Regions from separate parts of the Aquabacterium sp. A3 genome, predicted to be linked through region 2. Evidence: predicted binding sites of a transcription regulator. Region 2 holds the regulator's gene; the other holds the start of a gene.
What was found. Region 2 encodes NrdR, which represses ribonucleotide reductase genes. Its sites were predicted from a motif close to CACNANATNTNGTG; they were not measured.

Region 1: a site for NrdR is predicted at 1,846-1,859, ahead of WNB94_RS02745 (ribonucleoside-diphosphate reductase subunit alpha). Genes of this name have one in related genera too.

The regions. Positions count from the first base shown of each region.
Region 1 is NZ_JBBPEV010000001.1:622,660-626,068, forward strand. It holds gene WNB94_RS02735 (sigma-54-dependent transcriptional regulator) at 1-1,128, shown strand, start outside; gene ampD (1,6-anhydro-N-acetylmuramyl-L-alanine amidase AmpD) at 1,121-1,696, shown strand; gene WNB94_RS02745 (ribonucleoside-diphosphate reductase subunit alpha) at 1,950-3,409, shown strand, end outside.
Region 2 is NZ_JBBPEV010000002.1:497,213-500,621, forward strand. It holds gene glyA (serine hydroxymethyltransferase) at 1-1,124, shown strand, start outside; gene nrdR (transcriptional regulator NrdR) at 1,132-1,599, shown strand; gene WNB94_RS11510 (type IV pilin protein) at 1,618-2,061, opposite strand; gene WNB94_RS11515 (pilus assembly protein) at 2,090-3,409, opposite strand, start outside.

The DNA of each region.
Region 1 (3,409 bases), on a different contig from region 2:
GGCACCACGGCATCGGTGGCAGAACGGGCGCCCAGTGCCGGCGCCCATGCCGCGCGCCAGCTCCTGGGTCACAGCCCGGCCATCCAGCAGGTGCGTGTGCTGATCGACAAGGTGGCGCGCAACATGGCGCCCGTGCACATCTTCGGCGAATCAGGCACCGGCAAAGAACTGGTGGCCCGCGCCATCCATGAAGCCAGCCACCGCCGGCACGCGCCATTCCTCGCCGTCAACTGCAGCGCCATCCCGGAACACCTGCTGGAGGCAGAGTTCTTTGGCTATCGCAAGGGGGCCTTCACCGGTGCGCAGGAAGACCGGGAGGGCTTCTTTCAAGCGGCGCAAGGCGGCACCCTCTTCCTCGACGAGGTCGGCGATCTTCCGCTGGCCATGCAAAGCAAGCTGTTGCGCGTCATCCAGGAGCGCGCGGTACGGGGCATCGGCTGGACTCACGAAGTCCCGATCGATGTCCGGATCTTGAGCGCCACCCACAAGCATTTGCCCGACGAGATCCAGGAACAGCGCTTCAGGCAAGACTTGTACTATCGGCTGAATGTGATCCAGCTGACACTGCCGCCCTTGCGGGACAGGCTGGACGACCTGCCTCTGCTCAGCCAGCGCATCCTGGAACGCATTGCGCAAGACAACGGCCTGAGCGTCGTGCCCCGACTGGGTGCCAGCGCCCTGGCAGCCTTGCAGGCCCACCCATTCCCGGGCAACGTGCGCGAACTGGAGAACCTCTTGCAGCGCGCGGTGGCCCTGAGCAATCACCCCATGCTGGAGGCCACCGACCTCGGCCTCGTGCCGCCCCCACCGCCCGGGCCTGCAGCAACCTTGGACGACCTGTCCCCCGCGCACCCCTCCGAACCGGTCGGCCACCAGAGTGCTACCACGGTGAGCCAGCCGCCCCTGCCGTCTGACCTGGTGGCCTACCTGGATCAGGTTGAACGAGACGTGCTGGTCAAGGCCCTGGAGCACCACCGCTACAACCGCACTGCGGCGGGGGCCAGTCTGGGTCTGTCGCTGCGACAGATTCGGTACCGCATGGCCCGCCTTGGCGTTCAGGTCAACGAGCAGGGCATCGTGCTGGGCGATCGATTTGACCCGGACAGCGAAGGCGCGGGCCATGAGTGATCGGCCGGCACCCACTTGGCGCGACGGCTGGCTGGCGCACGCCAGGCACTGCCCATCACCCAACTTCGGGCCACGCCCTGGGCATGCCACTGTGGACTTGGCCGTGGTGCATTCGATCAGCCTGCCCCCCGGTGAATATGGTGGCCCCGAGATCGAACAACTCTTCACCAACCGGCTGGATTGGGACGCCCACCCCTACTTTGATCAGATCCGGGGCATGGAGGTGTCGGCCCACTTCCTGATCCGACGCACAGGCGAACTGGTGCAGTTCGTGTCGGTGCACGACCGCGCCTGGCACGCCGGTGCCTCGACGTGGTGTGGCCGTGACAACTGCAATGATTTCAGTGTGGGGATTGAGCTGGAAGGGCTGGAGGGCGACACCTTTGAGCCTGCGCAATACAAGGCCTTGAGCACCTTGTTGCGTGATCTCCACCAACAGTGGCCACTCTCTGCGGTGGTGGGGCATGAGCACATCGCGCCAGGGCGCAAACAAGACCCTGGGGCAGGCTTCGATTGGGCGCGGCTGCAGGCCCTGACAGGGTGGGATCGACAGCGATTCGCAGGCTGAAAATCGGCACGCCAAAGGTGTCTCTGGCTGTCAAACGGGACTGCCCGATCCGCAATTTCCCGCAGTTTGCACACCACAGTCGCCTCGCTCGAAAAAAGGCGTTATAGTGCCAACCAGACACTACCGGTAGCGTCCAAAACAGGTCGCGACACCATATATAGTGTCAGCGTTTTACCCTCGTACACCATCGAGGCCTTCGTCCGACGGGCCGCCAGCCATCCGCTGCCGCCCCGACGCCATCAAAGGGAATCACATGCAAACGTCCACGCCCAGCACCACGTCGTCTCACCCATCTGCTGCCACTGGCTTCCCATCTGACGCGGCACCTCAGCCCCGTCAGTCGGCGTATGCCGCCTACCAGATCATCCGACGCAACGGTGCGGTCGTTTCGTTTGAGCCCAGCAAAATCGCCGTGGCCCTGATGAAGGCCTTCCTGGCCGTGCACGGCACCCAGGGCGCCGCATCGGCCTCGGTCCGCGAAACGGTGGACCAACTGACCGAAGCCGTCGTGCGCGGTCTGCTGCGCTCGCGTCCGGGTGGCGGCACCTTCCACATCGAAGACGTGCAAGACCAGGTCGAACTGGGTCTGATGCGCGGCGGCCACCACGAGATTGCCCGCGCCTACGTGCTGTACCGCGAACGTCGCACCCAAGAGCGCGCCAAACAGGCCAGCGAGCAACAAGCCGCCGCCCTGCCCACGCTGCACGTCATCGACAAGGGGCAGCGCGTGCCCCTCGATCTGGCCCGCCTGCAAGCCCTGATCGAATCCTCGTGCGAAGGCCTGGGCGAAGACGTCAAGCCCGCCCCCATCCTGGCCGAAACCCAGCGCAACCTCTACGACGGCGTCTCCATCGACGAGGTCTACAAGGCCGCCATCCTGGCCGCCCGCACCCGCATCGAGCACGACCCGGCCTACACCCGTGCCACCGCCCGCCTGCTGATGCACACCATCCGCCGCGAAATCCTCGGCGAAGAGGTGATGCACGCCGACATGGCCACGCGCTATGCCGATTACTTCCCCACCTTCATCAAGAAGGGCATCGAAGCCGAGTTGCTGGACGACAAGCTCGGCCAGTTCGACCTGGCTCGCCTGGGTGCCGCCCTGAAGTTCGAACGCGACCTGAACTTTGACTACCTGGGTCTGCAAACCCTGTACGACCGCTACTTCCTGCACGTCGATGGCGCCCGCATCGAGATGCCCCAGGCCTTCTTCATGCGCGTGGCCATGGGGCTGGCGCTCAACGAAATCGACCGCGAAGCCCGCGCCATCGAGTTCTACGAACTGCTGTCCTCGTTCGACTTCATGTCGTCCACGCCCACGCTGTTCAACGCCGGCACCCGCCGTTCGCAACTGTCGTCGTGCTACCTGACCACCGTGCCCGATGACCTCGACGGCATCTATGAGGCCATCAAGGAAAACGCCCTGCTGAGCAAATTTGCCGGCGGACTGGGCAACGACTGGACCCCGGTGCGCGCCCTGGGCTCGCACATCAAGGGCACCAACGGCAAGTCGCAAGGCGTGGTCCCCTTCCTGAAGGTGGTCAACGACACGGCCGTGGCCGTGAACCAGGGCGGCAAGCGCAAGGGCGCCGTCTGCGCCTACCTGGAATCCTGGCACCTGGACGTCGAAGAATTCCTGGAGCTGCGCAAGAACACGGGTGACGACCGCCGCCGCACCCACGACATGAACACCGCCAACTGGATCCCCGACCT
Region 2 (3,409 bases):
CCCAGGGCTCCCAGCTGACCAACAAGTACGCCGAGGGCTATCCTGGCAAGCGCTACTACGGTGGTTGCGAACACGTCGACGTGGTCGAGCAACTGGCCATTGACCGCTTGAAGCAGCTGTTCGGCGCCAACTTCGCCAACGTGCAGGCCAACTCGGGCTCGCAAGCCAACCAGTCGGTGTTCTTCGCGCTGCTGCAGCCCGGCGACACCATCATGGGCATGAGCCTGGCCGAAGGCGGCCACCTGACCCACGGCATGCAACTGAACATGTCGGGCAAGTGGTTCAAGGTGGTGTCTTACGGCTTGAACGAGCAGGAAGACATCGACTACGACAAGATGGAAGCCCTGGCGCGTGAGCACAAGCCGAAGCTGATCATCGCCGGCGCCTCGGCGTTTGCTCTGCGCATCGACTTCGAGCGCTTTGCCAAGATCGCCAAAGAGGTGGGCGCCTACTTCATGGTGGACATGGCCCACTACGCGGGCCTGATCGCCGCAGGCGTCTACCCCAACCCCGTGCCGCACGCTGATGTGGTCACCAGCACCACCCACAAGAGCCTGCGTGGCCCCCGTGGCGGCATCGTGCTGAGCAACAACGAAGACATCGCCAAGAAGATCAACTCGGCCATCTTCCCGGGCATCCAGGGTGGCCCGCTGATGCACGTGATCGCCGGCAAGGCCGTGGCTTTCAAGGAAGCGCTGAGCCCCGAGTTCAAGGCCTACCAGCAACAGGTGGTGAAGAACGCCGCGGCCTTGGCCGAGACGCTCACCAAGCGTGGCCTGCGCATCGTGTCCGGCCGCACCGAGAGCCACGTGATGCTGGTGGACCTGCGTCCCAAGAACCTGACCGGCAAGGAAGCCGAGGCCATCCTGGGCGCGGCGCACATCACCTGCAACAAGAACGGCATCCCCAACGACCCGCAAAAGCCGATGGTGACCAGCGGCATCCGCCTGGGCTCGCCCGCCATGACCACCCGAGGCTTCAAGGAAGAGCAGGCCGTGGCCGTGGGCAACCTGATCGCCGACGTGCTGGACAACCCGCATGACGAGGCCACCATCGCCCGCGTGCGCGAGCAGGTGTCGGCCCTGACGCGTCAGTTCCCGGTGTACTCCGGCAAGGCAGGCTGATCGCTCAATGCGCTGCCCGTTTTGCGCCCACCCCGATACCCAGGTCATTGAAACCCGGGATTCGGACGAGGGAGACAGTGTCCGTCGCCGGCGCAAATGCGGCAGCTGCGACAAGCGCTTCACCACCTATGAGCGCGCGGAAATCGAACTGCCGGCCATCGTCAAGCGCGATGGCCGGCGCACCGATTACGAGCGCAGCAAGCTCAAATCGTCGCTGATGCTGGCCTTGCGTAAGCGCCCTGTGCCGGCAGAGTCGCTGGAGCAGGCCATCGAGGCCATCGAGGCGCGCCTGCGCCAGTCAGGTGACAAGGAAGTGCCATCCACCCAACTGGGTGAGTGGGTCATGAAAGAGCTGCGCAAGCTCGACAAGGTGGCCTATGTGCGCTTTGCCTCGGTGTACCGCAGCTTCGATGACGTCAGCGAGTTCGTGGCCGCCATCAAGGAAAGTGGCAAGAAGGCGCGTGACGGCGAGTAAGCGCCGGGCAAGCACCCATCAGCGCCAGCATTCAACCGCCGTGGCCTGTGTGCCCGTGATGCCTTGAGCGCCCGTGTGGGTGAGCGTGAGGCTGCCGCAGGCATCCCCGGTCTGCGGGCCGGTTGGCGTGGCCACCAGGGTGTAGGCGCCGGCGGCCAGCGCGTCGGCGTCCAGTGCGATGTCGTAGCTGGTGGTGCCTGAAGCAGGCACCCGTTGCAAGCCGTCTGGCAGCGCCACGGCGGTGCTGCCGTCCAGCTCGATGTCATAGCGGTTGTGCGCCGCATAAAAGCGCTGCATGAACTGCGCGGCCTGCAGCAGTGCGCTGTGCGCCTCGGCCCGGCGTGAACGCTGCACGTGCTGGCTGTAAGACGGGTAGGCCACCGCCGCCAGGATGGCCACAATGACCACCACGATCATCAGCTCGACGAGGGTGAAGCCCTGGGCGTGAGACGCGGATCTCATGGGGGGTGTGGATGTCATGGCGTGGGCGTCAGTCGGTGGGGGGCGGTGTGCGGTCGGGCGGGGGCTGGATGCGCTGCCAGACCCGGTCAAGGATGACCGAGGCGTCCCGCAGCCGCCAGTCGGCCGCGCCCAGGCCGCCCTGGCCATGCTGGATGGACAATTTGCGCCGGCCAGAGCCGCTGTCGCGCTCACCCGTGAGGATGGCGCGCCGGCCTGGCGCCCTGGTCACCACACCCGCTGCATTCCTGTCGCCGACGTCGGTGACCTCGCCGTCGCCGCTGGTGTCGAACACGGGTTTGTCGTACTGCGCGCCGGTCAGGGCGGGCAGCAGGAAGTCGTAGGCGCGGCCCTCGGCCAGTTCGCACTCCAGGGCATCCGGCGAGGGGGAGATGGCTGTGATCAGCACAAAATCACCGGTCAGGACGGGCTCGTAGATCACCCTGGGGGTGTCGACCTGGTCGTTGCCGGCCACGGGGGGGATGATCAACTCCAGTGCCCACCCCTGGCTGTCGGCGGTTTGCGGATGGTTGCTGACGGACAAGAAGGTGTAGGGCGACGTGGAGGTGGCGCTGTTGGTGAACGACGAGATGGTTTGCGTCACCAAGGCGCTGCGGGGCACCACGGCGTCGCCGGGCGGCACCAGGTCTGCGCTGGGCTGCTCTGCGGGCACGGTGTCCAGCACGCCGTAAAAGGCTTGTACCTGGGTGGTTTGTCGGTCGGCCTCGGTGAGCAGCCGGCCGGTGCCGAACAACACCATCTGATGCGCATCGTGGCGCGTGACCACCGGGGCGGCCGTGATCGGCTGCACCTGGTCCAGGGTGCCCGCCTTGAACAGCGGGCGTCCACCGTGACCGACCTTCAGCGACTCATCGTCGGCGCTGTACTCGAAGCGCCACAGATGGCCCTGCAGGTCACCGCCATACAGGGCCACGATGTCGCGGTTGGCGTTGCGCACCACGGCAACCCCGGTCAGCCCGTTGTCTGCGCTGGGTCCGACCGGGATGGCGCTGACCGCGCCGCTGGCCACGTCGATCACGAGCAAGGCCGCCCGATCGATGCTGCTGTTGATGCCGTTGCCCACCACGACCACCCATTGCCCGTTGGGCAGCCGGCCAGCCTCGGCGCGCGACAGGATGTGGCCGATGTAGGCCGAGGCCGGTATCGATGCCGATGCCGATACCGACGTTGGCGATGCGCCGGTGTCGCCGTCGCCGCCGGTGAGGTCCCACAGCAGGCTGGGCTCTGCCCCTTCCAGTGGCAGCCGCAAGGCGAACAGGCCCTTGCCGCCGGCGCCCAGGCTGCCGATCAGCAGGTGCTGCCATGCGTCGTCGATCTGTACGTCTGCCTC